3 regions of the Turicibacter sp. T129 genome follow, and region 2 is predicted to be linked to each of the others. Evidence: riboswitches for the same ligand, from Rfam matches in the RefSeq annotation. Region 2 holds a riboswitch; each other region holds the start of a gene.
The links. Region 2 has a riboswitch for S-adenosylmethionine ahead of NEH75_RS03855 (methionine ABC transporter ATP-binding protein). Riboswitches for the same ligand answer to the same signal wherever they lie in the genome.
Positions count from the first base shown of each region.

Region 1: another riboswitch for S-adenosylmethionine. It lies ahead of metK (methionine adenosyltransferase); the one in region 2 lies ahead of NEH75_RS03855 (methionine ABC transporter ATP-binding protein).
Region 3: another riboswitch for S-adenosylmethionine. It lies ahead of NEH75_RS08090 (methionine ABC transporter ATP-binding protein); the one in region 2 lies ahead of NEH75_RS03855 (methionine ABC transporter ATP-binding protein).

Region 1 covers NZ_JAMQUU010000021.1:22,891-33,994, forward strand. The annotation lists gene NEH75_RS04550 (glutamine--tRNA ligase/YqeY domain fusion protein) at 511-2,163, opposite strand; gene NEH75_RS04555 (B3/4 domain-containing protein) at 2,267-2,926, opposite strand; gene NEH75_RS04560 (hypothetical protein) at 2,997-3,362, opposite strand; gene NEH75_RS04565 (glucosaminidase domain-containing protein) at 3,668-5,893, opposite strand; gene NEH75_RS04570 (VanZ family protein) at 6,055-6,684, shown strand; gene NEH75_RS04575 (diacylglycerol/lipid kinase family protein) at 6,854-7,744, opposite strand; gene metK (methionine adenosyltransferase) at 7,892-9,082, opposite strand; SAM riboswitch class I at 9,553-9,654, opposite strand; gene NEH75_RS04585 (DNA recombination protein RmuC) at 9,728-10,909, opposite strand.
Region 2 covers NZ_JAMQUU010000018.1:109,566-120,669, reverse strand. The annotation lists gene aspT (aspartate-alanine antiporter) at 1-1,007, shown strand, start outside; gene aspD (aspartate 4-decarboxylase) at 1,045-2,688, shown strand; gene NEH75_RS03875 (zinc ribbon domain-containing protein) at 2,815-3,267, opposite strand; gene NEH75_RS03870 (M20 family metallopeptidase) at 3,405-4,592, opposite strand; gene NEH75_RS03865 (MetQ/NlpA family ABC transporter substrate-binding protein) at 4,613-5,428, opposite strand; gene NEH75_RS03860 (methionine ABC transporter permease) at 5,463-6,143, opposite strand; gene NEH75_RS03855 (methionine ABC transporter ATP-binding protein) at 6,127-7,170, opposite strand; SAM riboswitch class I at 7,265-7,366, opposite strand; SAM riboswitch class I at 7,451-7,553, opposite strand; gene NEH75_RS03850 (DUF6320 domain-containing protein) at 7,659-8,321, opposite strand; gene NEH75_RS03845 (hypothetical protein) at 8,305-9,600, opposite strand; gene NEH75_RS03840 (hypothetical protein) at 9,941-10,069, shown strand; gene NEH75_RS03835 (papain-like cysteine protease family protein) at 10,211-10,900, shown strand.
Region 3 covers NZ_JAMQUU010000041.1:15,345-26,448, forward strand. The annotation lists gene NEH75_RS08055 (polyprenyl synthetase family protein) at 1-306, shown strand, start outside; gene NEH75_RS08060 (Cof-type HAD-IIB family hydrolase) at 324-1,133, shown strand; gene rbr (rubrerythrin) at 1,295-1,837, shown strand; gene rbr (rubrerythrin) at 1,963-2,505, shown strand; gene pflA (pyruvate formate-lyase-activating protein) at 2,749-3,480, opposite strand; gene pflB (formate C-acetyltransferase) at 3,512-5,737, opposite strand; gene NEH75_RS08085 (manganese efflux pump MntP family protein) at 6,117-6,698, opposite strand; SAM riboswitch class I at 6,903-7,003, shown strand; gene NEH75_RS08090 (methionine ABC transporter ATP-binding protein) at 7,127-8,140, shown strand; gene NEH75_RS08095 (methionine ABC transporter permease) at 8,140-8,808, shown strand; gene NEH75_RS08100 (MetQ/NlpA family ABC transporter substrate-binding protein) at 8,916-9,728, shown strand; gene NEH75_RS08105 (leucyl aminopeptidase) at 9,893-11,104, shown strand, end outside.

The sequences.
Region 1 (11,104 bases), on a different contig from region 2:
GACTATAGTCCAGATAAAAGTTTTTACACTATAAAAAACTCATCTGGACTTATATACAGAAATGTTTTCTACATTCACTGTTGCAAACTAAATGTTTAAAGCTCATGCCATTCAAGGCATCCTATAATCTCAGTGGGTCCCTGCCATTCGAAGTATTAATCCTCAACTGCTAGGCCCTAAAAATTTTGTGATACATAAAATTTACTGAGACTTATCTATCTCATTTTTAATTTTACTAATGATAAATACAATCTGTTTTATTATAGCAATTTTATAGCCTAAATTAAACAAACATTCGTTTGTTATCAGCCATTTTTTGAGAATATTATCATAAAACAGACATATTTATTAGTCTAGCAAAAATAAAGTAAGCTTATGCAATTTTTGCACTTTACTTTTTCTTCATCAAAATACTACAAAAAAACTTAATTTACTTCTTAACATAAAAAAATCGCAGATTAATATAACACATTAATCTACGAGTTTTAGTTATATACGCAGTTATATCAATTAGATACGGAAGCTTGATTTTAATGAAACAATACGATTAAATGATAACTTACCATCTTTTGTACGCTTTGGATCAACATTAAAGTATCCGTGACGGAAGAATTGGAATTTGTCATGTGCTTGAACATCTTTCATATTTTCTTCTACGAATCCTTGAACAACTTCTTCAGAGTTTTTATTGATACGCTCTAAGAATGGTAATCCTTCAGTTTCTTCATTTTCAATTAATAACGGTTCATATAAATGGAAATCAGCTGGAATATTATGTGTTGCATCTACCCAGTGAATCGTTCCTTTTACTTTACGTCCTGTAAATCCTGATCCTGATTTCGTTTCTGGATCATATGTTGCATGAATTTCAACGATATTTCCTTCTTCATCTTTAATGACATCAGTACATTTAATGAAGTAAGCATGTTTTAAACGAACTTCGTTTCCAGGGAATAAGCGGAAGTATTTCGGAACTGGATTTTCCATGAAATCTTCTTGCTCAATATAGATTTCACGTGAGAACGGGATTTGACGAGTTCCCATTTCTGGCACTTCTGGATTGATTTCAGCATCTAAATATTCAACTTGTCCTTCTGGATAGTTAGTAATAACAACTTTTAATGGACGTAAAACAGCCATTGTACGAGGAGCTTTTAATTTTAAATCTTCACGAATGAAGTGTTCTAACATTTGTGGATCAACTGTACTTACAGCTTTTGATAATCCAACTTCTTGGATAAAGTTTGTAATTGCTTCTGGTGTATAACCACGACGGCGTAATCCCGCTACCGTTGGCATACGTGGGTCATCCCATCCATCAACAACACCTTCATCCACTAATTGTTTTAAATAACGTTTCGACATGATTGTATTCTTCATGTTTAAGCGAGCGAATTCAATTTGGCGAGGTTTTGCTTCTGTTTCACAGTTTTCAATTACCCAATCATATAGTGGACGGTGATCTTCGTACTCTAATGAACATAATGAGTGAGTAATTCCTTCAAATGCATCTTCTAATGGATGAGCATAGTCGTACATTGGATAGATACACCATTTATCACCTGTATTATGGTGAGTTGTATGTAAAATACGATATAATGCAGGGTCACGTAAGTTCATATTAGGAGAAGCCATATCGATTTTAGCACGTAATACTTTTTCTCCATCTTTGTAAACACCTTTACGCATGTTTTCGAATAACTCTAAGTTTTCTTCAACAGAGCGATTACGATAAGGTGATTCAACACCAGGTTGAGTTAATGTCCCGCGGTTTTCACGCATTTCCTCAGGTGTTTGATCATCAACATATGCCTTACCTTTTTTGATTAATTCAACAGCATGCTCATACATTTTCTCGAATGTATCAGATGCGAATAATAATTCGTTATATTCAACACCTAACCATTTAATATCATTGATAATCCCTTGAACAAATTCTTCATCTTCCTTAACGGGATTCGTATCGTCAAAGCGAAGGTTCATTTTTCCACCGAACTCTTTAGCTAATAAATAGTTTGTTAAAATGGCTTTCGCGTGACCAATATGTAAATAACCATTTGGTTCTGGAGGGAAGCGTGTAATAATTTCTTTGTGCTTACCACTCTCTAAGTCTTCTTTCATAATCGTCTTAATGAAGTTTGAATTTTCATTGACCATTTCCATAAAAAACACCTCGCTAAAATTCAAAACTAATGCAAATATTGCGCCTTTAATATATAAAAATCTATTTTTAGATTATATCACAAGTCTAGAATACATAGTAACATTATTCCACTATTTCCAGTGAAAAATTCGTCATTTGACCAAATCTTGAGAATAAGTCTTTAGCTAATTCAACATCCTGTAATAAACCATCCGTCCCATTAAATGATGTAATGAATAATAAAATAGTTTTCGTCTCTTCTGTAATACGAGTTCGAGGTGTATCGGATGTCGGTGTTCCAAATGGACCTAATTCGTCACAATACACTGGGATATTTTCAATATTAATATTTCCACGACCAATTCCTTCATAAGGTTCATCCTGGCCAATACGAATCAAAATATCTCCTTGAATCTTATCTTCATCTAATACAGCCACACTACGTTGCGTTCGAGCTGATAAAACATTTCCAATATCCACAGCATTATTAACAAAGTAAAGCCCATTACCTTTAATTAAACGACGAAGTAAAGCTTCTGTTGATAGACGATAACGTGACGGATCCTTCCCTAATGCTTTATATCCGGCACGAGCTGCCGCAATACGTGGTTGTTTTAACAGCGTCTCTAGCGTTAATTGTTCCATCATCTCTTTTTCTAGCTGTTCCATCTCTTGTTTTAATGACTCCTGTGTTGGTGTCACTTCTGTATCAAAAGACATGATGGCTAAACAGTAACCAGGAACTTTCTCCTTTAATTGTTTATCAAGTGTAATCTTCTTCATAAAAAACCTCCGATAATGTAACTTTAATTACCATTATACAATTTAAAAAAGATAGTTTAAAACTATCTTTTTATTCTTTTTTAAAAGATTCAGCTTCTCGATCCTGTTCTTCCTTCTTCAACAGTGCGTAAGCAATAGCCAATTCTTTTAATTTATTTTCTCTCTCTTTATCAATACAGTATTGATGAACATAAATCATCATGCCAAAAGAAATGATAATTAGAACGCTTAAGTTCACGACATCTACTAATAAATAATTCATTCGCTCAAAATAATATTGATTCGAAGATAAAACATAATAAACAATCAAACATAGTCCATACCACTTCAGCCAAGAAAATAGATGCTCTGGTGAAATCTGAGTGATACGTAGTTGATTAATAAAAAATAATAAGAGAATGGATATCGATAGCAATAAGAATAAATTAACAACCACTTTGATCACCTCAGACAACTAACAGTTACTAATAGCATTGACCATTTTTTGAGTTTTTATTCTTTCACTATAAAGTGTTCTAAATCTTCTATCGTTAAAGCTTTTGAATGGTAAAGATATAGCCTATCCTCATAAAACTCGACGTTTATTAGAGCTTAAAGTCAGTGTATAAAATATTAAAATTAACCAAGATTATCCCCATCAAACTAATCCTATTTTCTTTATTCATGTATAATTCCTTCGACTCAAAATGTTCATTTCATTATAACAGATCGTTTGTAAGGCTTATACAAAACCTGCTTCTACTATTTAATCTTTAAACGAATTTGATCGATCCGCTCTCCATCATCACTTAAAATCGAAATCACAACCTCTCCTTCAGCAATTCCTTGAACCGTACCACCTTGTGTAACTGTTGCCACCCCTTCATCACTACTTAACCACAAAACATTCTGATGACTTGCATCTAATGGCAAAAGTTCATAATCTAATGTAACAGATTCCCCTACCTTCAATGACCTCACTTCTGTTTTAATCTTTAGCTTTTCAACTGGAATCACGACTCTGACATCAAAATCAATCTCACTATTTTTGGATGATAAAATTCGAGTAATTCCCGATGAATTAGCAATAAGCTTATCTTGTTTAATGACTGCTATCGACTCATCCGTGCTTTCAAATTCGAGTGTGGATAACTCTAATTGAGATCCCCCTAATAATTGAGTCAATTCTACTTCATCTCCTACCGAAAGAGTGACATACGTGATCACCTCGTTCGGGCGATTAGATGTCTCTTCATTTAATAACATAAAATCATCTCTTGAAACATAAGCCTCACTCGTCTCAAAATTATACGTTATATCAGATTCTATCACTTCTTGTTCTGAAATTGGCATATCACTTTGAATTTTGAGCTGATCCTCCATTTGAGCTAACACTAAAACAGGATAGTTACGAATGCCCGTACTTTGTTGTTGATTTGAAGTTAAATAAGCAAGATTCCCCTCTGAATCCAAATGAACAGGAATCACTTGATTATTCTGTTTAATCGCAAGTTGATAATAATTATAATCCTTACCACCTAATGCTTTATCCATACGATAGTAATGCCCCGCAATTTTTTCACCCCAGTAAGGGTCAGAGGCATATTTAACATTCATCCCGCTTCCTTTATTCCCAACGTGTGGACCATAGTATCTAAAATCCGAAACAGCATCAGTATATCCCCAAGATACATAGCGTTCTGCATGATAGAATACACCGTTGCGGATACTCGTAAACTGTGTGGCATTCCCATATGGATTTTGATCCGTCGCATTCATCCCAAACGTATTATTCTTCTCAATCGCAATCTTACTTCGACCATAACCACTTTCATGTAAAGCCATTGAAAACTCTAATCCCCCATTAATCCCAAATAATTCTTGGGCTTCTAAAAAGCTTTCTCCCTCATCTACTAACTGACTCTCACCTTCAGTTGGTGGATAAGTAACAGCCTTTTGTGTATAACCTAACTGATTTAAATAAGTATTCAACTCATCATACGTATAATTTGTTTTTGAACGATACGGGAGGTATTGAAAATAATTATAGAAGGGTTCACTACTATTTATTGCTCCTACCCCATCAACTGAAATCGATTGCCAATCATCATAAAAATAAATCCCATCATAACTATAATAACTTTTTCCTTCTTCCATCCACTGCGGTGCTTTACCGATAATCAAAGGTGTCTTTGCTAAAGCATCTCGAACATCTTGTGCTAAATAATGAATGAGATCTTCACCTTCTTTGGTATAGTACGAAATATTTTGAACTTGATTACTCGGAATAATACTGACCCATGTTTCAGTACTTGCCGAAGCATCATACACCGCATGACGATCAACCCAACCATCATAACCTGACATATAAATTTTAAATGCATCTTCTGTTTCATCAACTAATAATGCCTCATCAATATAACAGGCATTAATATACGTATCTAGTGTTTCAGAATTCGTTAAATTATGATTAGCTCCACAAGTCGTCGTTTTAAATTGAACAATAGTTGGGTCCATCGAAATCACAATCATGCCATCATTCAAAACGACTAAAACTCCATCATCAAACGTCAAGCCTTGAACCTTAGACTTTAATTCCTTTGCTTCTTCAAACGTTTGTAAACAAGCAACATGTTCATAACTTCCATCAGACTTTGACATCACTACTTCATAATAATAAGGATCACAATAGGCACTAACAATCTTTGTACGTGTAGTTTCTGTTGTATTACTCATATTTGTATTAATACTGTAGTAATAATACGGGTTAAATAAATCAGACAAAGATTGAATCGAAAATAACTGATCAACGACTTGTATATAATTAACTAATCCACTGGGATTATAAGATCGAAGTTTTTCCAAAGTACTCTCTACCGTGGAAAAATCCTGATAATCACCTGAACCTAAATCATCATCTGCTAATATCTTTATTTGTGCCGATAATAAGCACAACAAACACACTACTAATATACATAATCTCTTCATCCTTCTAGCTCCTATATAAAAAATTACATGAAACTCATTAAAAATCTGATTTCTTAGTATGTCTCCTAACATAAGATTCATACTTCGTTATACAAAAAAGCTCTAGCAATCAAAAGGAAAATATTGTATAATACTTAAAATCTTAATGATGGAGGTGTGATATGAAACGAGAACATTTAAAGAAAGGATTATTTCTCTTGATTGGACTGATGACAATCTATTGTTTTATGAAGTTAATCTATAGCCTATCCGATCAAACCGGTCGAGAGTCTGGCTCCCTCTCAAATAGTTTATATTTATTCCTCAGTCAATTTGAATTCTTAAATAACTTTTTACGTCAATGGGATCAATTTGTTATTAAAGTACTTTATAAATTAAACTTAGAAGAACTTTATCCTTTTATCTTCTCTACCTATAGTAATTGGAGCTTTATCATTCGTAAATGGGCACATTTTGGGATTTATATGATACTTGGGATACTTTCAATGGGGGTCTTTACTTACGCCTTTAACTTCTATAAAGCCTTCTTAATTACATTTTATTGTGGATCGTTCTTTGCCTTTACTGATGAAATCCATCAACTCTTTGTCGAGGGAAGAACAGGACAGATTAATGATTTTGAAATTGATGTTTTAGGCCTAGTGACCGGCATGACCTTCTGTCTTTTTATCTTTGTGATTGTAAATTTGATCCAATTTATTAATAAACATCTCAGTAACAATAACTCAAAACAGCAATATTCTAAAGAGAAACCAATTATTGAACGAACCCCCTTTACATTAGACGATTAACAAACCAAACTAATAATATTAACCCTTCTAATGATATAAAAATACCCCCATAATAGAATTTAAAGTGATTCTTTATCAGAGATAGAATCACTTTTTTCATCTACTATAGAGGTGCTATCCATTTCATTTAACACCAGCTGTTCTTTCTAATTATAAGAATAGCTGATGTCTACATTTTTAAAGATAGAATTTGTACTCGTCGTTGTAAACTTCTAATATTAACACTTTTTAAAATCCCACCATCTTCACCATCTAATGTCCACTTAACATCTTGCTCACTCTCAACAGTCATACGATCCGTCTTAAATGTCACTACATATTCTGGATCATATTGAGTATTTAAAAAGTCATTTAAGATTCGATGAATATCAATCAGATTTTTCGGAGCACGAATTAACGTCACTTCAAATAAACCATCACTTAAATCAGCCTGATTTCCAAATGCATTTTTTATACCTGCGACAGAATCTGAGTTAGAAATCATTCCAAAAATATAATCCCCTTCAATCACACCATCACGGTGAGTAATCTTACACTTATACGATTGAATGGTAGGTAACTTTAATAATCCCTCAATTAAGTAGGCTAATCCGCCTAACATATTTTTTCGTGGTTGTGGCGTCTCATAAGCGACATCAGTAAAGGCTCCAAACGCAGCAACATAAGTAAAATATCGACTACCAAACTGTCCAATATCAATTGGCATCTGTTTCCCTTGAATACATAAATCTAACGCTTTAGGGATATTTTTAGGAATTCCAAGTGTGGTAGCAAAATCATTGGTCGTTCCAGTTGGAATGTACGCAATTGGTGTATTCGCATTTGCTTGGATTAACCCTGTGATGACTTCATTTAAGGTTCCATCGCCTCCACTTGCAACGACTAAATCATAATTTCTAGCCTCTTTCATTTTCTCCACTGCATCATATTTAGCTTTAGTGGGATACACGACCACCTCATATCCAGCTAAGCTCAATTGGCTAATAATCAGTAATAAATAGTCCTTTATTATCCCACGTCCTGAAGTTGGATTAATAATAAGTAATAACTTCTTACGCACAGAGGCACTTCCTTTCAAAAATTTAAACTTTAATTTTACATTATATTATATCACCTATTGTCAAAAAAAATGTCGTTTATGATTGTAGAGATTCTAAGTACACAAATAAAAGCCTGATTCAAAAATTAGAACCAGGCTTTTATTTTATTAAAATTGTGATTTTAAAGCTTCAACTTTATCTAAACGTTCCCATGGTAAATCAACATCTGTACGTCCAAAGTGTCCGTAAGCAGCTGTTTGTTTATAAATCGGCTTACGTAAATCTAACATTTGGATGATTCCTGCTGGACGTAAGTCGAAGTTTTGACGAATAACTTCTACAATCTTGGCATTTGATACTTTTCCTGTTCCAAATGTATCAACCATGATTGAAGTTGGCTGAGCAACACCGATGGCATATGATAATTGAATTTCAATTTTATCAGCATATCCCGCTGCAACTAAGTTTTTAGCAACATAACGAGCTGCATAAGCTGCTGAACGGTCTACTTTAGTTGCATCTTTTCCAGAGAATGCTCCACCACCATGACGTGCATATCCTCCGTATGTATCAACGATAATTTTACGTCCTGTTAATCCAGCATCTCCGTGTGGTCCACCAATGACAAAGCGTCCTGTTGGATTAACTAAGTAGCGAGTATTTTCTGTTACTAAGTTTTGTGGTAACACTGCATCAAAGACATGTTTTTTAATATCTGCTTCGATTTGTTCGTGACTTACTTCTGGTGAATGTTGTGTTGAAAGTAAAACAGTATCGATTGCAACTGGTTTTCCTGCCTCATCATATTCAACTGTTACCTGTGTTTTACCATCTGGACGTAAGTAATCTAAGGTTCCATTTTTACGAACTTCAGTTAAACGACGAGATAATTTATGTGCTAATGAGATTGGTAAAGGCATATATTCTTCAGTTTCATTTGTGGCGAAACCAAACATTAATCCTTGATCCCCTGCACCAATTGCTTCAATTTGCTCATCAGTCATAATTCCTGTACGAGCTTCTAATGCTTGATCAACCCCCATTGCAATATCTACAGATTGTTCATCAATAGCTGTTAACACAGCACAAGTATCTGCATCAAACCCATATTTCGCACGGTTATATCCAATTTCACGAATTGTTTCACGAACAACCTTTTGGATATCAACATATGAAGAAGTAGTAATTTCTCCAAATACTAAGACTAATCCTGTTGTCACAGACGTTTCACAAGCAACGCGTGCCATAGGATCTTTTGCTAAGATAGCATCTAAAATTGAATCTGAGATTTGATCTGCAATCTTATCTGGATGCCCTTCTGTTACAGATTCTGATGTAAATAATCGACGTTCTGACATACTAATGTCCTCCTTCTAATTACACTAAGAAATACTCTATATTATTAAGTTCCTGACGAGAGATAATAGCTCGGGCCGGTTAATATTTAAAAATCATTAACAAAATCAATCATTCATACCTATAATGGACAATTTAAGAAAAATAATCCACCTTTTCTAAGTAATTCTTTTTTCTTTAACAAACTAGTACATATAATCTATCGCTAGCCGCTCAGATCATGAGCATACTAGCGGATAACATGGAAAGAACAACTTATAGTTTCACCTACGGTGTACAGTTTATCTAACTTTTACTCTGTTTAAAGAGATAAGCTTACATATAGCTCATCTAATGCGGTAAAACCACAAAGGCTGGTCGGATTCACTACTGCTCATCACTCCTTAGCACTTGAGTGGATAACCCCGAAATTGTCCCTTTAGGCTAACAAAAAAAGTCCGCTATAAGCGGACTTGAATGACTGATTCAAACCCTCTTATTGCTCGAGTTAAACTCGCTTGGGTCGGCACCTTCCTATTCAAGGAGGTTGCCGCGACTTCATAGGCCCCTATGCCTCCATCGCTCTTAATAAGAGTATATTATTATATTTATTTTTAATTTCATTATTAATTATAAGAACAAACTCGTAACTTGTCAATTATTAACGGTTATTCTTTAAAATCTAATTCAACATTTGAAATCGAATCAAAGCGAGTTCCAATTTTTTCAGTCGTAATATGAATCTCTTTGACATCTTTTGAAACTGTATCAATGTGTTTACTTAATTTATCCCAACGTTCCTTATATCGCTTAAATTCATCTCCTAATTTATTTAACTCTTGTTGAATGACTAAAGCATGACGATCGCGTTCAAGATTATTTATAATGACTTGAATCGTTGTTAAAGTCGACATTAAAGTTGTTGGAGAAACTAACCAAACTCGTCTTTGTTGAGCATATTCAATTAAATCAATATGGTAAGCATTAATCTCTGCAAAAATGGCCTCTGCTGGCAAAAATAAAATCGCCTGATCCGATGTTTCCTCCGGTGTAATATACTTCATGGCAATATCATCAATATGCTTTTTCACATCTTGTTTAAACTGCTTGGTGGCAATTTTACGTTCTACATCAGGTAAGTTACGATCCATCATTCGCTGATAGTTTTCCAATGGGAATTTCGAATCAATCGGTAAATTTCCTAATGGGGCTGGTGCAAATAAAATCGCATCAACCATCGTTCCATTTGAAACCTTATATTGAGTCTGATACAAACGGTCATTTTTCTCTCCAAATACTGAAGCCAAAATTTGATACAACTGAACCTCCCCATATGTTCCACGGCTTTTCTTATCTGTTAACAACGTCTGCAATGAAACAATATCTGTTGATAAACTTTCAATCTTCTTTTGCGCCTCATCTATCTTCGCTAATCGAACTAAAATACTCTGAAACGTCTCATTTGTTTTATTAAACGACTGATCTAAACGCTCATTCACCTTATCATTAATACGCATCAAATTCACTTCCATGCGCTCATTTAACTTTTCAAAATCACGCTGTAGCTGTTCCGTCACCACCGTACTATGTTGAAGTAACTGTCCACGAATCGTACGCTCAAATTGGCCATAACGATCGAGCACTCGCTCATTATTTTGTCCAACGGTATCTAACATTTGAAAATTAGTTTGTTGCAACCTTTTTTCCATTCGCTGTTGTTCATCAATCATCTGTTTAATTTGCTGTTCAAGTAATGAATGTTGGCGTCTTCCACTACTTGGATTCTGCCTGATTAGTACTAATAACACTAAAACAATTAACATGATTAATAATAAATATACACCTATCATACCATCCCCTCTTTCAACACTTCTTTATTTTACCATAAATGAACAAAAAAAGAGGCTTGAAGATTTAATCTTCAAGCCCTTCTAAATTATGGTTCTATAATATTTGGTGTGGGTGATTCCCACACTTCTTTTATTTGGAATAAAAAATAAGTATAAAAAAAGAGACATCACGTCCCAAATTCTATACCATGTAAT
Region 2 (11,104 bases):
ATGTTGGACAATCAGTTTCAACGATTGAAAAAAAACTGGCACGAGATAGTATTCGTTTATTCCTTGTTCGAATTAAACGCGAAAATAAAGTGTTCAAGCCAGCCGGTGATGAGGTCATTCAAAAAAATGATCATGTCGCTTTCGCCTTTAAAGAACGAGATGTTGAAAAAATTAACTTATTAGATATTGGACAAGAAATCTCAGATTATCACTTAATTAACTTCCCAACAGAATCACTAGCTGTTTACGTTAAAAGTGATAAGGTTATTGGTAAATCAATTAAAGAAATTCGTCATCATACACTTACTCGAGGAGTATTTATTTCTAAACTTCAAAGTACTGGTGAAGAAGTACCTTACCAAAATGATACAATCGTCCAAAATCATGATGTTCTTACCTTAACTGGACCGGTAGATGAAGTTGAAGTACTGGCTTATCAATTAGGTCGTCCAGCGCGTAATTCTGATGAGACAGATATGATTTTTGTAGGCCTTGGGATTCTACTTGGTGGATTAATCGGGATTCCAGCTTTAATGATTGGAAAAGTAGGAATCAGTTTATCAACAAGTGGTGGGGCACTGATTATGGGATTAATCTTTGGACTACTTCACTCACGTCGTCCAACCATTGGTCGTATTCCCTCAAGTACTGCCTGGTTCTTAAGTAATGTAGGGCTAGCAGCATTCGTTGCTGTCGTTGGAATTAATGCTGGACCTGGTTTTGTTTCTGGATTAAAAACATCTGGAATTAGTTTCTTTTTAGCTGGTGTCATTGTAACTATCATTCCAACATTGGCAGGAATTTTATTAGGGAAATACGTCTTTAAGTTCAAGGCACCCATTACACTTGGTGCTACTGCAGGAGCGTTAACAACAACTGCTGCTATTGGAGCTATCTGTGAAAAGGCGAAAAGTAATGCCCCTGTACTTGGATACACTGTCCCATACGCGGTTGGTAACATTTTATTAACCGTTTGGGGTTCCATCGTCATTATCTTCTTCTCCTAATTTGAAAATAGCTTGAACATTTGAAAGGAAGTTTTATATGACAACACACGAAGAAAATAGACGTAGAAAAATTCAAGATATGATTAAGAAAGTTGAAAGCTTAAGTCCATTCGAATTAAAAGATGAACTGATTAAAATGGCTAAAAAATCAGAACAAAAGGGTGTCCGCATGATGTTAAATGCTGGACGTGGTAATCCAAACTGGACAGCTGCTACTCCTCGTCAGGCATTCTTTACCTTTGGACAATTCGCCGTGGAAGAAACCCAACGAACATGGTCTGATAAAGATTTAGCGGGAATGCCAGAGAAAGCAGGAATTTATGAACGTTTCTTAGTATATACAAAGCATAATTCCAATGCTCCTGGTATTGAGTTATTAAAAGATATTATTGACTATGGAATTAAGGAGCATGATTTTGACCCTGATAGTTGGGTATTCGAATTAACAGATGCTATTATTGGTGACAATTATCCAGTTCCTGATCGTATGCTAATTCATACTGAAAAAGTAGTTAAGGACTATGTCATTAAAGAGATGGGAGGTGACCCTAAAACAGCAACTCATGATTTATATGCAGTTGAAGGTGGAACTGCTGCTATGTGCTATATCTTTGATTCATTAATCGCCAACCGTATTTTATCACCAGGTGATAAAATTGCTCTGTTTGTTCCAATCTTTACACCTTATGTCGAAATTGCAAACTTACCTCGCTATCATTTCGACATTGTTAAAATCTATGCTTCTGAGGTTAATGAAAGTGGACGCCATACGTGGCAATATCCTAAAGAACAGCTAGATAAATTAGCAGATACTAAAATTAAATTAGCCTGCGTCGTTAATCCAAGTAATCCACCCTCAGTGGCAATCAATGAAGAGTCTATGTTCTACTTGAAACATATTGTTGAATCTAAAAATCCAGATTTAATGATTGTTACCGACGATGTTTATGGGACATTCGCAGATAAGTTTCAATCTTTAATGTGTTCAATGCCTTACAATACACTAGGCGTTTATTCTTACTCAAAATACTTTGGTGTAACAGGTTGGCGTCTTGGCGTCATTGCCTTAGCAAAAGATAATGTCTACAATCATTTAATCGAGCAATTACCCGAGGACGCAAAAGATATTTTAAGAGAACGTTATGGTGCTTTAACAACTGATCCAGATCATATTCCATTTATCGACCGTATTGTAGCAGATAGCCGTCAAGTCGCACTTAACCATACGGCCGGATTATCGACCCCACAACAAGTACAGATGGCATTTTTCTCAATCTTTGCTTTACTAGATAAAAATGATACGTATAAAAATCAAACAAAAGAAATTTGTCGTCGTCGTAAACAGTTATTACATACTTACCTTGATGAACTGACCTTAGAAGAAAATCCTTATAGTACGTCATACTATGACGAAATTGATTTACTGGTTTGGGCAAAACTTAAATATGGTGAGGAATTCGTTGAATACCTTAAAGAGGAACGAAATTCATTAGAGTTCTTATTTGAATTAGCTGATCGTTACAGTATTGTCTTATTAAATGGTAGTGGATTTGAAGGACCATCTTGGTCAATTCGTGTTTCATTAGCTAACTTAAAAGATGAAGAATATGCTGAAATCGGTAAAGCTATTAATGAATTATTCGCTAAATACGCAGAAGATTGGAACGCATTTAAATGGTAATCACTATACAGAACTGATTTCTAAAGTTGCTTTTATAAACCAAAGGTTTTCATTATGTAAAAACTTATCTCCCTCTAGATAGATAATTATAAAAAAGCTGTTGATTTAAACATCAACAGCTTTTTCTTATAGTAACTTTCCACATTTAATACATGTCGTTGCATGCCCTCCATTTTCCATTCCGCATTCCGGGCAAATGGTCGAAACAATGGTTTCTCGTTCATCATTTAATTTACTTCCACACGTTTGACAAAACGTTGATGAAATCGGCATTTCCGTTTTACACTTCTCACATCGCTTAATCCCTTTTAACTCGTTTAACATCACTTCATATCGATCAATAGTCTGTAAACATCCACCTATTCCTTGGCAAATATCCGTATATACTAACTCCGGATTATTCTTATGCATCTGATAATAAAGTTGTCCCAACTTCATATATAATTTATTCAGTTTCTTCTCTTCCTCAGCGATTTGCGAATTAATTTTTGTCATCTCAGCTAGTTCTTTCGTTTTTTTCATCGCATCTTGTCCTGTTTGAGAAACTTTCTTTCCAAGTCCTTCAAAAAATGAATTCATTTCTTCTCCTCCTATCCCAACAGCTTTGATTAAATTACTTCATTATATTCACTAATCATCACTTTATGTTTTATTCCGCAAAATAACAATGATAAAAACAAGAAAACACATAGATTGCTCTATGCGTTTGTCTTTGACTATTCAGCTTTTAACAATGCAAACTCATCTTTAATTTCTTTTAATTTTTGAGAATCTAACAGTAACTCTAAACTAATACGTGCTAAAATTTCAGCACTATCTAAAACCGCTTGATCACCTCTTTTAGAAGCCGCCGCCTCTTTGAACTCTTTAGTATGACCAGCAACATGAGGTTCACAAATTTTAAGTGATGGATGAATCGTTGGAACCACTTGACTCACATTTCCTGCATCTGTTGAACCACGTGAAGCATTCGGATCAAGTTCCTCTACTTCTAGTCCAAGGTCAGTCGCCACTTTTGTAAATAATTCATTAAACTTTGGATAAACAATTAAATCTTCCACAATATTTTGATAAGTCGTATATTTTAATTCACATCCCGTCGATAAAGCTGCTCCTTCTGCTGCTTTAATCACACGTTCAGTCACTTCTTCGCAAACTTGAATCGTATTAGCACGAATATAGAATCTTGCTTTTGTATATTCAGGAATAATATTTGGTGCATCCCCACCATGTGTAATAATTCCATGAATACGAACATCTGGTGTCAATTGTTGACGAAGTGCATTTACTGCATTGTAGAACACAATCATCGCATCTAAGGCATTAATTCCTTTCTCTGGACATCCCGCTGCATGAGCTGGTCGTCCAAAGAATTCAAACTCAATTGGATGATTAGCAAGAGAAGGTCCAGTAATAGTCGTCTTGCTACCTGGATGAATCATCATACAAACATCAACGTCCTTAAATAATCCTTCGCGAACAAATGATCCTTTTGCACTTCCGTTATCTCCCCCTTCTTCAGCAGGCGTTCCAAATACAACGACTTCCCCACCCGTTTCTTCAATCACTTGAGCTAATGCACAACCGGCTGCTACACTACTAGCCCCGATAATATTATGTCCGCATCCATGACCAAGTCCAGCTAAAGCATCATATTCAGCTAAAATCCCAATAATCGGACCTAGTTTAGAGGATGCTTTACGAGCCACAAATCCTGTTTCATGACCTGCCACATTCACAGTAACATCGAATCCGGCTTGGCGTAATGTCTCACTTAATAACTCACAGGCAAAATATTCTTCGTTTGAACTCTCAGGACGTTCATGAATTTGATGACTAATCTGAATAAAATCTTCTCGACGTTTATTTAAATAATCTTGTACTTTAATAATTTTTTGTTCCATGATAATCTCCCCCTATACTCTTATTCAAAAACTGGAATACTTGCCCCTTTATATTCCTCTTCAATTGCTTTTTTCGTTTCCTCTGTTTGATAAACTTCCACTAATCTTTTTAATGTTGGATTATCTTTATCCTCCGTACGAGCCGCAATAATATTATAATAATTTACAACAGACTCACTTTCTGTATTTTCAATATAGATAGAATCATTTAAAGGTGATAAGTTAGCTTGTACGGCAACTCCATTATTAATAACTGCAATTTCTGCATCAGCTAATGAAAGTGGTAATTGTTGTGCGACTAATTCAACAACTTCAAGATTCTTAGGATTTTCAACAATATCCTTTACAGTTGGTGTAATTCCAACTTCATCCGCTAATTTAATTAAACCCGCATCTTGTAATAATAATAAGGCGCGTCCTCCATTTGATGCATCATTTGGAATTAAAACAGTTGAATCATCTGGTAACTCATTTAAGTCAGAAATTTTTGATGAATAGATTCCCATTGGAGCTAAAACCGTATAGCCAATTGATGTTAAATCTAAATTATGATCGTTAATAAATTGTTCGAAAAACGCAATAGTTTGGAAAGAGTTTGCATCAATTTCGCCATCAGCTAATGCTTGATTCGGTAAATTATAATCACTAAATGTTACAAATTGTAAATCAATCCCTTCATCTGCTAAACGTGATTGAACGCTTTTCCAAATCTGATTCACTTCTCCATTGATCCCTAATTTAATGACATTGTCAGCATCTTCAGGTTGCCCACCACATGCTACTAATAAAATTCCTAAACAAATCGTTGTTACAATACTTAATAATTTCTTTTTCATTTCTATCTCTCCCTTTGATTTTTTTCTTTGTTCATTAATGACTGAACTTTCGTTCAAGTGCTTCCCCAACACTTTGAACGATTGAAACTAAAATGATAATAATAATGACCGTTACTACCATAATATCTCCCTTATAGTACTGATACCCATAACGAATAGCGAAGTCTCCTAAACCTCCACCACCGACATTTCCAGCAATGGCCGAAAATCCAATTAAGCTAACCGTCGTAATCGTTAGTCCATAAATAATTCCACCTAGCCCTTCTCGAAGTAGGACACGATAAATAATTTCAAATGGCGTTGATCCCATTGCCTTTGCAGCTTCAATCACACCAGGATCCACATTTAATAAGGCTGATTCTACTTGTCTAGCAACAAATGGCGCAGTTCCTACCACTAAAGGAACGATTGCCCCTTTTAATCCAATCGATGTTCCGACAATTGCTCGAGTTAATGGCATAATAAATGCTAATAAAATAATAAATGGAATCGAGCGAAAAACATTAATGAACTTCCCCACTATCAGATTAACTGCTTTTTGTTCTAACAAATGTCCCGGTCTTGTCACGACTAAAACAACTCCAATGGGTAAACCAATTAACACAGCAAACAATCCCGAGATGACCACCATCAATAATGTATCCCATAGCGCTTGAATTAACTCTGGAAAATACGCTACGACATTCGGACAAATTTGATTAAGCAACTGATTCATTCTTTAACACCTCCACCTGAATATCTGAGTTTTCTAAATAGTTAATCGCACTAAAGATTTCTTCTTTGTTACCATGGAAGCTAACAATCAAATGACCAATCGGGGTCTTTTGAATAATCTCAATGCTTCCAAATAAAATACTTGCCTCTACATTAAATTGCTTTGATAACTTCGAAATAAAGGCATGTCCTGTTTGCTGACCAACAAATGAGATTTTAACTAGCTTCTCTAAGTGACTCAGTTCTTCTAGTGGTGCTCTTTCTGCTAATAACTCAAAGATTTTCTCATCTTGGAATAATGAGGACACAAAATCTTTTGTAATCTCTGATTGTGGATTTGAAAAGACACTAACAATATTTCCTTGTTCAATAATACGGCCCTTCTCCATGACCGCAACTTTATGACAAATCTCTTTAACCACTTCCATTTGATGCGTAATTAACACAATCGTTAATCCTAACTCTTTATTAATTTCTTTAAGAAGTTTTAAAATCGACTTTGTCGTCTGTGGATCAAGTGCAGATGTTGCCTCGTCGCATAATAGAACTTGAGGATCATTAGCCAATGCTCGTGCAATGGCCACACGTTGCTTTTGTCCCCCACTTAATTGGGAAGGATACACATCTGCTTTATCCTCTAGACCCACTAAATTCAAAAGACGTAGTACTTTTTCCTTCTTTTCTTCTTTACTAATTTTTTGACCTTTTAACGGATAAGCAACGTTATCAAAAACAGTTCGTGTCTTTAATAAATTGAAGTGCTGAAAAATCATCCCAATTTTGTGACGAGCTAATCTTAATTCTTTGGGCGATAATTGATTTAGCACTTGACGATTAACAATCACTTCACCTTCAGTTGGAACTTCTAAAAAATTTAAACATCGAATTAAAGTACTCTTGCCTGCACCACTATATCCAATAATCCCAAAAATTTCACCAGCTTCTACTGTCAAATTAACCTCTTTAACCGCTTCAACAATCTTCCCCTTTAGCGAAAAAGTTTTACTCACATTCTTCAGTTCAATCATATTGACTCTCCTTTCTTGCTGTTTCCAAAATAAAAACGGACTCCTTATGCTGATGAAAGAAGTCCGTTCAAATCTAAATAAATTCTCACTCACTCCCTCATCTTTCAGAATAGCTCTGTCGGATTTAGCACCTTTGTACATTGTACTGGTTGCTGAAGCTTCATCGGGCCTGTCCCTCCACTTCTCTCGATAAGGATTATTATTTAATTAAAAAAACTAAGGATTCCTTCTGAGAAATCAGAAGAACACCTTAGTTTAAAATCAGCATACTAACCTGTTCTCCTCATCTCTCAGAATAGTTCTGTCGGATTTAGCACCACTGTACATCTGTACTGGTTGCTGAAGCTTCATCGGGCCTGTCCCTCCACTTCTCTTTATAAGGAATCACGATTCAATTGGAATTATTTAACTTATGGATACTATAACATCTATTTTTCTATTTGTAAATCATTTCTTACATAATTTGTATTTTTTATCAAAAATATTAATTAATAATGAAATTTTTTCTTCAACTCATGAATCATCTGACGATCTGCAAAGAAGAATAAACCGACACAAGTAATGATCGTATAATAACTTCCAATAATAGCAATTTGACGAAACAGAATGACTTGGAAATAAATCATCGCCAAAATCACAATTCCCATCAATCCAAACATCAATTGATAAATAACTAAATCCGTAAATCGCTTTGAATTAAGAAGAATCATGACAGTAATTATAGTTGTTCCAGCCATTAACCCCAGCGGGAAAATAATCTCTAAAGACCACCCACTATATCCCAAAAAATAATCAATAATGATTGATAAAGCCGATATTCCAATAACCTGTGTTAAAATATTTGGACCAATATTTCTTTTCACACGTGATCCTAAAATAGCACTAATAGTTAAGTAAAGTGTTGCAGCTGTAATAATGAATACCCAATTCCATTGAAAATCTTGAAAAATCCCACTGATAAATGAGAAGGAGATAATCATCATCGCTAAAAAAATAATGGATTTTCGAATAGAAAAACGGCGTTTTTTTGCAAATTGCTCTGGATAATCTCGTTCAATTTCAAATTCAACCGACTCCAGTGATTGCCCACAAAGTGGACAGTTATTCAATTGATTTTGTACTTTCATCTGACATTTAGAACAATATTTCATGATTAAATTCCTCATTACAAGAGATTGTTATATCAATCCCGTATTTTTTTAAAAATCTGAAAAAGTATCTTTGAATATCTGTTTCCTCTAAAGAAGAAGTAAATGTTAAAACGAATTGATCATTACAAGAAATAACACCACAACGAATCGGTTGATGAGGTGTCACAGGAATCATCATTCGCATTTCCTCAACATATGGAGCTAATGATTCAGGTAAGACGACACGCCCTAAATTTGATAACGTTGTTGTAACTCCTTTGTCCGCTTCATGATAAATATGACGCATCACCATGTTCTTAATTCCTAGTGGCACGAAACGAATCATCATGTTTTTTTGAGCACTGACATTATCATTAATTTTTCGATTAACAACTTCTGGCTTTTTTCCCTCATTCAATTGGTTTGAAACGTCTTTTAATAAGTCATCAAAGCTTAAGTCAGGACCTGGTGTAATCGTCACATTAACATTTGAAAAGAAATTTCTTAACGTATGTGAACCAAATCTCCCTCTTAAATCAATAGGAACCGTGACAATAATAGGATGAAGATCCTGATTAAATTTATAATTTTGTTCATAGATCGCATAAATCAAAATTGAACATAGCAAGCTGGATACGGTCACTTCATATTGCTTTGCGATACGAACGACCTGTTTAGCAGACATAATCCCATGAATGACCTTTAATTCTTGAGGACGTTTTTTAATACCTGTTATTTTATATGCTACAGTTGTTTTCGGTATGACTTTTGATTGAGCTTCACTTTTTACCTTTAAAAAACTGTCTTCATCCATCGCAGGTAAAGATGAATGATCTCCACCTATCACAATGGATTCCGTCGCTAATTCTGGATATAAACGTTTGAGATAATGATAAATGATAACCTTTAAAAACTGAGTGGCTCCTGCACCATCTGCCAGCGCATGAAAGACTTCTAAATGAATCATTTTCTCATAATAAGTAATGCTAAATAAATAATTATTATTTGTAAATTTCGTCATTTTAGAACAAGGATATGTATATTCTTTTCGGATACGAGGCTTTTGTAAGTTCATATCAAAGTAATACCAAAAAAATCCATTACGTAAACGTACACTAAAGGAAGGCATCTCAATTAACGCTGCCCTCACCGCTTCTGATAAAAGGTCAACTTGAATCATATCTTTCATCTTGACAGATAAACGAAATACATTCGTTGCCTTCGAACTAGAAACAAGGGCATATAACTTCGCTACATTATCTAATTTACTCCAATAAAACGTTTGAAAATTCTCATTCATACCTCATCTTCCTTACTGTTTCAATATTAACGATAAAACTATACTTCACTTATCATACACTAACACACACATGAAATCTAGCTATTGAGAGTAAAGTTTAATGATACCTCTTCTTTTCTTATTTTTACTTATCTTTCAGTTTAATATTTTTAAACTTTTTTCGGAACTTTTTATTGATTTATGCTTTAAAATGGTATATGATACATTTCATGACGTAAATAAAACTTAAAAAATAGATTTAACTATTTTTTTTATGAGAGTAATTTTTTTTAGTTTTTTTACACAAAGTTTATAATTACTAAACTTATAGCAAAAAAATAGATTGGAGAGATGCAACGAAATGAAAAAACTAATATTCACCTCACTTCTAATGGCATTAGGAGTTGTAACAGCTTGTCAAAATAATCCAACCACTGATGGTTCAAATCATGCTGTAACAATAGAAAAAACAAAACCTGATTTCATTTAAGGTGAAGATTTTGATGAATATGGTGGAGCAGATGCTTATGCTTTCGCTGGTGATAATCCTACGTCACGATTTTATGTAAATCCTGATTTTTATCACTTAACTTCTGATGAAATCTTAACAATTATCCCATCTTTTAAAACAATGCAACAAACAACAGAATGGTCTTGTGGAAATGCTGTTGCATTAATGACACTCACACATATGGGAAAAACTGATTTATCAGAATGGGATATCGCCGTGGCAATGGGATCATCAGTTGATGAGGATGAGGAAAATGCGTTACCTGGAACAGCTAATAATTTCTATGAATACGGGACAAATGTTGAAGAAATGTATAACTTCTTCTCAAACTTAGAAGGATTTGAAGTAATTGAAACTAGCTATAAAACCAACTACACAGAAGAAGATTTAGTAAAAGAAGAGGATGGGGTTACACCATCTAATATCGGAAACTTATATCCAACATTCTCATCATCCTCACTATACGCTTCTGAAAATAGTGATGAAACTTCTGCCTGGGTAGATGATGCTAAAGATTCATACTTTGTAAAATGGTTGACTAGTCACTTAGAAGCTGGACGTCCAATTATGGTTGAATGGGGCGATTGGGATGGACATTGGGTCGCTATTATTGGTTATGATAACAATGGGACACCTTCAATTGGAGATGACACTTTAATTTTTGCTGACCCATACGATACTTCTGATCATTGGCAAGACGGGTATTCAATCTTCCCATTAGAAAAATTCTTCTACATGTGGCAAGATCGCAAAGTGGCTCCTAAACCATACCAACTACAACCATACATTATCATTGATAAAAAATTATAATTATAAAGAAGCTATCTCAAAATAGTTAAAATTTGCGATCAAGAGATAAAAATAAATATCGGAATCACTCAAGGACTATTTAGTCTATGAAAACATCTTAAACGGGACCCCTACACGACTTACATTGTCCTTTGGTGGGGTACGGGGGGGGGATTACCTATCCCCATAAATAGACTAGTTTTCTTAAATAATAAAAAGGCTATG
Region 3 (11,104 bases), on a different contig from region 2:
GATTTTACAAGCCTCTCTTCAAGTCTTGGGAAACCCGTTGGTAATGATTTAAGACAAGGCATTATTACACTTCCAACGATTTTTGCTCTCGAGGATGATTTAATCAAAGAAGAGTTGATGTCATTACACTTGAACAAAGAATCATCTACCTTTGATTCACTTTGCAAACGAATTAATTCCGGACATTATATTCAACAATCAGAGGACGTTTGCCAATCTTATATTAATAACACATTGGCAATTATGAATAAACTTCCGAATTTGAAACCTAAGATGTCGCATTTAATTGAACTACTATTTAATTAACCGAAAGGGAGAGTTATATGAGTTATAAAATGATCGTTTTAGATTTAGATGGAACATTAATGTCATCTAAAAATGAAATCTTACCCAAAACAAAAGAGGCGTTATTTAAAGCCCAAGAACAAGGTGTTATGATTGTATTAGCATCTGGTCGTCCAACTTATGGAATGGTGAAGGCTGCTAAAGAATTACGATTAGATGAATATCCAGGTTATATCTTATCTTATAATGGTGGACGCATCATTTCAGTTCAAACAAATGAAATGATTTATGATGATTCCTTAACACCTGAGATTTGTCATGAATTATATGATTTATCTCGTGAAATGAACGTTAATATCATGGCTTACGAAGACGAGGCTATTATAACAGCAGATGATGATCAATATATCCAAAAAGAAGCCCATATCAACGGAATGCCAATTAATCGCGTTGAAAACTTTAAAGACTCAGTCACTTTCAATTCAGTCAAATGTTTATGCACAGCAGAACCTGAGTATTTAGCTCAAGTTGAAATTAAAATGAAAGAACGTTTAGGAGATCGTTTAAGTATTACTCGTTCTCTTCCATTCTTCTTAGAGTTCATGCCTCAAAATATCAATAAAGCTTATTCATTACAAAAATTATTAGAGCATGTTGGATTAGATAAATCTCAATTAATCGCTTGTGGTGATGGATACAACGATTTACCAATGATTGAATTTGCAGGTCTTGGAGTCGCAATGGGAAATGCAGTCGATGAAGTTAAAGCCGCTGCTAACTATGTTACTGCTACAAATGATGAAGATGGAATTGCTCAAGTAATCGAAAAATTTATTTTTAATAACTAAAAAAGATAATCCGAAGATTATCTTTTTTAGTTATTTTCTTCCTACTTAATTATCAAAAAATGAATCTCTTTTTTATGCCAAAACCTCTTCTTTTTCTCACCTTGAGAAATAATTGAAAGATGCTAAAATAACCGTGTAATTATTGTTTAGGGGGGAATTTCATGAACAACTTAAAAGGATCAAAAACGGAAGAGAATTTATTAACTGCTTTCGCAGGAGAATCAATGGCGCGTAATAAATATACGTTCTATGCCTCTCAAGCTAAAAAAGAAGGATACGAGCAAATCGCTAATATCTTTTTAGAAACAGCTAACAATGAAAAAGAACACGCAAAATTGTGGTACAAATTACTTCATGATGGACAAGTCGCTGATACAATCACAAATTTAAAAGATGCTGCCGCTGGTGAACACGATGAGTGGACAGATATGTATGCTCGTTTTGCTCAAGTTGCTCGAGAAGAAGGTTTCAATCATATCGCTGTGTTATTCGATATGGTTGGAAAAATTGAAAAACACCATGAAGAACGTTATTTACAATTAGTGCAAAATATTGAAGAAGGTCAAGTATTTGAACGCGAAGAAGAAGTTGCTTGGATTTGCTTAAATTGTGGACATATCCATTATGGAAAAAAAGCTCCTAAAGCATGTCCGGTATGCGCTCACCCAAAAGCTTATTTTGAGTTAAACTCAGAGAACTATTAATGAATCGTCTTAAGCTATCTCCACTATGGAGATAGCTTTTTATATGGTCTCTATGATTCGAACTTAAAACGGTCATAAACCAATGCTATAATTTACTCCTATATGAAATATATGGAGGGAATCTTATGAGTAACTTAAAAGGTACTAAAACAGAACAAAACTTAATGCATGCATTCGCTGGTGAGTCAATGGCTCGTAACAAATATACTTATTATGCAGCTAAAGCTAAGGAAGAAGGATATGAACAAATCGCAAACATCTTCTTAGAAACAGCTCGTAATGAAATGGAACATGCAAAATTATGGTTCGAATTATTACATGAAGGTGAAATTGCAGATACAATGACAAACTTAAAAGATGCTGCTGCTGGTGAAAATGATGAGTGGACAGATATGTATGCAACATTCGCTCAAACTGCTCGCGAAGAAGGATTCAACCGTGTAGCTGCTTTATTCGATATGGTGGGAAAAATTGAAAAACACCATGAAGAGCGTTATTTACAATTATTAAAAAATATTGAAGAAGGTCAAGTATTCGAACGTGAAGAAGAAGTTGCTTGGGTATGTCAAGAATGTGGACACATTCATTTCGGGAAAAAGGCGCCGAAAGTATGTCCAGTTTGCTCATACGATCAAGCACACTTCGAAATCCGTTCAGAAAACTACTAATCTCTTAAAGAGCCGAAAGGCTCTTTTTATTATGGGAAAATAAAAGTGTGGATAACTCCAAATGAAGTTATCCACAACTCACTCTTTTTTATAATCGGATCTATATTAAACTCGAATATAGGTTATCAATAGAAATGGTAAAGTTTTTTAATGTCATAAAAATTTTACTGCTTCTTCTCTATTCATACTGTTGTTGCCTACAAAAAAAACTAGCCTCCAAAAAGGGAAGCTAGTTTTAAAAGATTAGATAGCTTTACCAAGAATCTCTTCTGCATGTTTAACAAGTTCGTCACTTGGTGGGAGTTGTCCATCTAACGGATAATCATATCCGAGTTGTTTCCACTTGTATTCACCCATACTGTGATATGGTAAAACTTCAATTTTTTTAACGGTTTTCAGAGTTTTGATGTATTCGGCAGTTTTTTGTAAATCATCTTCGTCATCTGTTAATCCTGGTACAAGAACTCGGCGGATCCACATTGGAATGCCTACATCAGAGACTAGATGACCAAATTCTAATATGTGTGCGTTGTCTTTTCCTGTTAATTGTTTATGCTTTTGTGCATCAAACATTTTAATATCAAGCATTAGCATGTCAGTAACAGCTAATAACTCTTTTAATTGTTGTTTACGTTCCTCAGTATTGAACTTTAAATCACCTGAAGTATCAATGTTAGTATGAATGCCATGTTTTTTACACTCTTTAAATAATTCAGTCACGAATTCCATCTGTAATAAAGGTTCTCCACCACTTACCGTGATCCCTCCACCTGAGGCATCGAAAAACTCTTTATACTTCACTAATTCTGACACAATTTCAGAAACTTCCGTTACTTTTCCTTCTTTCATTTTCCATGAATCAGGATTGTGGCAATATGCGCATCGGAGTCCGCACCCTTGGACAAAGACAATAAATCTAAGTCCTGGGCCATCAACTGTTCCGAAAGATTCTACTGAGTGTACATATCCATTCATACTAATCACCTTATCTTCTCTTATTCACAAATTACATTTTTTCGTGCATTGTACGATTGATGACGTCTAATTGTTGAGCACGTGTTAACTTAATGAAGTTTACAGCGTATCCTGATACACGAATTGTTAATTGTGGGTATTTCTCTGGGTGTTCCATTGCATCTAATAAAGTATCACGGTTAAATACGTTGATATTTAAGTGGTGACCTTTTTTAGCAACATAAGCATCCATGATTGCTACTAAGTTTTTGTTACGTTCTTCATCTGTACGTCCTAATGATTTAGGTACTAATGAGAATGTATTTGAGATACCATCTTGTGCAGATTCAAATGGTAACTTCGCTACTGATGACATTGAAGCGATTGCTCCGTGAGAGTCACGTCCGTGCATTGGGTTTGCACCTGGTGCAAATGGTTCACCTTCTTTACGCCCACATGGAGTTGTTCCTGTTTTCTTACCGTATACAACGTTTGATGTGATAGTTAAGATAGATTGAGTTTGTAATTTTGCACGATATGGTTTATGTTTACGGATTTTTGTCATGAATGATGACATAACGTCTACTGCGATTTGGTCTACGCGATCATCATTATTTCCGTATTTAGGGAAGTCTCCTTCAACTTCGAAGTCAACTGCAATACCGAATTCATCACGGATTGGTTTAACTTTTGCATATTTGATAGCTGATAATGAGTCAGCTACTACTGATAATCCAGCGATACCTGTTGCTGAAACGCGTTCTGCATCTGTATCGTGTAATGCCATTTCAATACGCTCATAGCTATATTTGTCATGCATATAGTGGATGATATTTAATGTATTAACATATAAATCTGCTAACCATTCCATTACTTCATCGTAACGTTCCATTACTTTGTTGTAATCTAATACTTCATCAGTAATTGGTGCCCAGTGTGGTCCAACTTGTACTTTAGACTTTTCATCTTTACCACCGTTGATTGCATATAATAATGCTTTTGCTAAGTTAGCACGCGCACCGAAGAATTGTAATTGTTTACCAACTTTCATTGGTGATACACAACATGCGATTGCATAGTCATCACCGTAGATTGGGCGCATGATGTCATCATTTTCATATTGGATAGCTGAAGTTTTGATTGACATTTTTGCACAGTATTCTTTGAATCCTTGAGGTAATTTAGTTGACCATAATACTGTTAAGTTTGGTTCTGGAGCTGGTCCTAAGTTATCTAATGTGTGTAATACACGGAATGAGTTTTTAGTTACTAATGGGAATCCATCAGTTGACATACCAGCAATTGATTCAGTTACCCAAGTTGGATCTCCTGAGAATAATTCATTGTAATCTGGAGTACGAGAGAATTTAACTAAACGTAATTTCATTACGAAGTGGTCCATAATCTCTTGTGCTTCTTCTTCAGTGATTACACCGTTTTGTAAGTCACGCTCAATGTAGATATCTAAGAATGTAGAAGTACGTCCTAAAGACATCGCAGCACCATTTTGCTCTTTAATTGCAGCTAAGTATCCGAAGTATAACCATTGAACTGCTTCTTTAGCAGTTGTTGCTGGTTTAGAGATATCGAAACCATGTTTTGCTGCCATTTGTTTTAATTCATTTAAAGCACGGTATTGTTCAGAGATTTCTTCGCGTAAACGAATGTTTTCTTCATCCATGACACGTGAAGTGTTGTTATGGTCTTTTAATTTTTCAGCCATTAAACGATCTACCCCGTATAAAGCAACACGACGGTAGTCTCCGATAATACGTCCACGTCCGTAAGCATCTGGTAATCCTGTGATAACACCTGATTTACGAGCTGCACGAATTTCTGGAGTGTAAGCATCGAATACACCTTGGTTATGTGTTTTACGGTATTCAGTGAAGATATGAGATACTTCTGGATCTACATGGAATCCATAAGATTCAGCAGCTTTTTCAGCCATACGAATTCCACCGAATGGTTGTAATGAACGTTTGAATGGTTTGTCAGTTTGGAAACCAACGATTTGTTCTAAATCTTTATTTAAATATCCTGGTTCATGAGAAGTAATTGTAGATACGATTTTTGTATCTAAGTCTAAAACTCCGCCAGCTTCACGCTCAGCTTTAGTTAACTCCATTACTTGTTCCCATAATTTTGTTGTTGCTTCAGTTGGTCCTGCTAAGAAAGAGTCGTCTCCTTCATAAACAGTGATGTTTTGATTGATAAAGTCACGCACATCAATTTTTTCTTGCCATTCTGTACCTTTAAAGCCTTGCCAAGCTTCCATGATAGTTCCTCCTTATAGTTCTCTTAAGAACCGCTCTCTGAAATTTCAAATCTTATTGTTACCATAATTTTACAACAAGATTCCTCCCTTTGTAAAGGGTTTTCACTATACGAACATAACATTTAATAACTCCCCTTAAACGTTATAACGTATATATCTTTTACAGTTATTATTATATTTCCAACACTGGAAAAAATCAACTTATATACATTAATTTTTTAAAATATTTTTATTTTTTTCTAATATAAGGAGTTACGCTTACAATCTTATGGATAATTTACCAATATAATATAGGAAATAAAGATAAAATCCTAATTTTGATATTAAAAAAAGATATCTCTTTCCTAATAAAATAAAGCGTATCTGCTACTGATTGTAATCAAAAAAATAAGGCATTAACTCCTAGTAAAATAATCATAACTCCCCCAAAGATGTTTGCTTTATTTCCTATCATATGCCCTAATGTTTTTCCAAAGGTTGATCCTATATAGGAAAATAAAAATGCAATAGTTGCTATGACAATAGTAGCCAGAATTAATTGTTCATAAATTAACCCGTAAGTAATCCCCGCTGCTAAAGCATCGATACTTGTCGCTATCCCAAACATCGCAAGTAACTTTAAGGATAAATCTTTTTTTTTATTGAAGCCCATCTCATGAGATTCAATATATTCTTCTTTCGAGCTTTCAAAAGCTTCTTTTAACATTCTAACACCTAATATAATTAAAATCACACCAGCGATTAAATGATTATACGTCGTGATTTCTCCACTAACAAACTTTAATGAAACAATTCCAATGACAAATAACAGACCTTGAAAAAAGCCAAAACTAATGGATACTTTAAGACGATCTCTCACTGTATGGGCTAATCCATCCATTCCTAATGTAATAGCAACCGCAAATGCATCCATAGCTAATGCAACTGACATTATCATGATAACTACTAAATATTCTTTCAACGATTCTCACCCCAACTTTAGTTTCCTTTTATCTTTACATCTTATCGAAATGATTACAAATATATGATTAAAATTTTTCTATCTCATATTATCCCTATATAAGACTTAATAACTGTGGCCTGTTTGTGGAAAAAAATAATTGACTTTCCATAAATAGGATTTATAATAGTTATTAAGATTTACAATTTTATACAACTTAACAAACTCTTATCACGAGAGGCGGAGGGACAGGCCCGATGATGCCCGGCAACCAATCAGTCATGATACGGTGCCAATTCCTGCAGACATTGTCTGAAAGATAAGGGAAAGTGTGATCTACATATAAATTATGTAATACACCTTTCTGCTTATCGAAGTAGAAAGGTTTTTTTATTTCATAAATAAGAAAATTGTAGCATCTGATTAAGAGAACGAAAGGGGAGAATTTCATGATTGTTCTTAATCAAATAAAAAAAATATTTAATACGAATTCTGGATGTGTCACTGCTGTAGATTCGGTTAACTTATCTATCCGAAAAGGGGAAATATTCGGAATTATCGGTTACAGTGGGGCTGGAAAAAGTACACTAATTCGAATGTTAAACTTACTGGAACGTCCAACTGAAGGGACAGTTACCATTGATGGGAAAGATTTAACTCAAATCTCCTCTAAAGAGCTTCGATTAGCTCGACAACAAATTGGAATGGTCTTTCAACACTTTAATTTACTCTGGTCACGTACGGTATTTGAAAATATCGCCTTCTCACTTGAGATTGCAGGGGTAAAAAAAGAAGAAATCAAGCCACGAGTTTTAGAACTTATTCAATTAGTTGGTTTAAGTGGAAAAGAAGACAATTATCCCTCTCAATTGAGTGGTGGACAAAAACAACGCGTTGGGATTGCACGTGCATTGGCTAACAATCCTAAAGTTCTACTTTGTGATGAAGCCACTTCAGCCCTTGATCCGCAAACAACAGATGAAATTTTAGATTTACTTGTTCAAATTAATAAAAAATATAACTTAACTATTGTTCTAATCACACATGAAATGCATGTGATTCAAAAAATTTGTCATCATGTGGCGATTATGGAAAGTGGGCGTATCGTTGAACAAGGAGATGTCTTAACGGTTTTCTCTAATCCTCAGCATCCAGTTACTGAACGTTTCGTTAAACAAGTAGCGAGTGAAGATGACTCAATTGAGACGGTCGAACATCTAATTAAAAAGTTCCCTAAAGGAAAAATTGTTCTTCTGAAATATCTAAAAGAAAAAGCAGAACAACCTTTCATCACAAACGTTATTCGTAACTACCAAGTGGACATTAATATTATTCAAGGAAAGGTCGTACAAACTCAAGAGGGTGGCTACGGTTCTCTTTATGTTCAACTTACGGGTCTAGAAATCATTCCAGCTCTTAATTATTTAAAAGAAGTTGGGGTAGAAGTTGAGGTGATTTCATAATGTTTTTATTATTACTACCAAATGTCAAATGGGATAAAATGTTCTCGGCAACGCTTGAAACATTATATATGACTGCTATCGCAGGTATCTTCGTCTTTATTTTAGGATTAATTATCGGGTTAGTCTTATTTTTAACAGCACCGAATCAACTCTTAGAAAATAAATGGATTAATCGTGTTTTATCAGCATTTGTTAACATTTTTCGTTCAATTCCATTTGTCATTTTAATCATTCTTTTGTTAAACTTTACAAAATTCTTAGTTGGGACGGTCCTTGGGCCGAATGCAGCCCTACCAGCTTTAATTATAGGAGCCGCTCCTTTCTATGGGCGTCTTGTTGAAATCGCGCTTCGCGAAATTGATAAAGGTGTCATAGAAGCTTCCATTGCAATGGGAGCTTCACTTTGGACGATTATTCGAAAAGTCCTCATTCCTGAAAGCTTACCTGCTTTAGTTTCAGGAATTACGGTTACAACGATCTCACTTGTTGGATATACAGCAATGGCTGGTGTTATCGGTGCAGGTGGTCTTGGAAATCTAGCTTACTTAGATGGATTCCAACGTCATCGATTTGACGTTGTTTTTGTAGCAACCGTCATTATTTTAGTAATTGTCTTTGTGATTCAGTTTATCGGAGATATGATCACTAAACAAATTGACAAACGTTAATAAAAACTATTTATTCAGTTAAATCCTTAATCAGTTGATTAAGATTTATATATCACTCGTTGGGGAAAACGAGCAAAGAATATGAAAATTTAAGGAGGAAGTTAAAAATGAAAAAATTATCATTAGGTTTATTAAGTTTAGTGGCAGCTATTTCTTTAGTTGGATGTGGAAATAGTGGTGAAGAGAAAACAACATTAAAAGTTGGAGCAACAGCTGTTCCTCATGCAGAGATTTTAGAACAAGCCAAACCATTACTTAAGGAAAAAGGAATTGAATTAGATGTTGTCACATTCCAAGACTATGTCTTACCCAATACAACTTTAGATGAAGGAGAATTAGATGCGAACTACTTCCAGCACATCCCTTACTTAGAGGGATTTAATGAAGAGCATGGAACACATCTAGTTAATGCAGGTGGAATTCACATCGAGCCAATCGGTATTTACTCTAAAAATTATAAATCTTTAGATGAATTACCTGAAGGCGCTACAATTATCATGAGTAATTCAGTTGCTGATCATGGACGTATGTTATCCTTATTACAAACAGAAGGATTAATTACTTTAGATTCTAATGTAGATGCTAGTGTTGCTACAGTAGAAGATATTATTGAAAATCCTAAAAACTTAACATTCAAAACCGATATTGATCCAGGTATGTTAGTTACTGTTTATGAACAAAATGAAGGAGATGCGGTTTTAATTAACACAAACTATGCATTAGACGGTGGATTAAATCCAATGACTGATTCTATTGCTATGGAAGGATCTGAATCTCCTTATGTAAATATCATCGCTGTTAATAGCGGAGATGAAAACCGTGATGATATTAAAACATTAGTTGAAGTTTTACGTTCTAAAGAAATCCAAGATTTCATTGTTGAAACATATGCAGGAGCGGTTGTTCCTGTTTCTGAATAATTCATTTAAAAGCACTCAAGTAAATCGAGTGCTTTTTCATATCCTACGTTTAAAAAGTATGAAATAATAAATGCTATAAAAGAGCCATAATATAAATTGATAGATTATACCATAAATACAGGTAATTTATGGTATAATATTAAAACAAAGAAAGGGTGAGAACGATGATTGAATTCAAATCGAGTTTAAAGATTAAAAATGAAAAAACAAATTTAGTAGTTGGCGTTTTCTCAGATATCTCTCATGACATTATTACTCAATTAGATAAAGCATTAAATAAACGTTTATCAGTTTCATTAGAAGAGGGATTAATTCCAACTAACTTTAAAGATATCACGCCAATTTATCCATTAGGGCAAATTGAAAGTAAAAAAGTTTATATTGTGGGATTAGGCAAATCAACAGATTTTACGGTTGAAAAATGTCGTAAAGTTTTAGGAAAAGTCGCAAAAGCAGCAAAAGAGGATGTAACCATCTTATTAGAAACATTCGATTGTAAAGCTGTCTCAATTAATGAATTAGCGACAGTTTGTGCTGAAGCTATCACTTTATCAACATATAAAATGGAAACTTATAAGACTGAAGAGAAAGCTACAACACCTGTTAATTTCTTCATCCATTGCGATTCACAAATTACAGATGATTTAAATCGTGGAGTGATTTACGGAGAGGCAACAAACAGTGCTCGTCAATTATTAAATGAGCCAGGTAATAAATTAACGGCAACAGATTTAGCGAGTCATATCGCTCAATTCGCTAATGAACATGAATTAGAAATTCGCATCGTTGAAAAAGATGAAATGGAACAACTAGGAATGGGTGGAATCCTTGGTGTTAACCGCGGATCCGTCCAACCTCCAAAAATGATTGTCGTGAAATATCAAGGAACACCACGCTTTGAAAATATCACTGCCTTAGTTGGTAAAGGTTTAACGTTCGATACAGGTGGATATTGTCTAAAACCACGTTCTGGGATGGAAGCAATGAAAGGTGATATGGGGGGAGCCGCTTCTGCATTCGGTGCTTTCCAAGTTGCGGTACGCTTAAACTTACCAGTCAACTTATTACTTGTTATTCCATCAACAGATAACATGATTAGCGGAGATGCAATCAAACCTGGTGATATCCTAACAACAATGAGTGGGAAAACTGTCGAAGTAACAAACACAGATGCTGAGGGACGTTTAATCTTAGCAGATGGTATCACATTTGCTAAACACTTAGGTGCAAGCAAAATCATTGATTTAGCTACTTTAACAGGAGCAATTATTGCAGCATTAGGTGCTGATACAACAGGAGCCTTTACTAATAACCAAGCCTTCTTAGATGAATTTCAGAAAGCTGCTGATTTAACAAATGAATATATGTGGCAAATG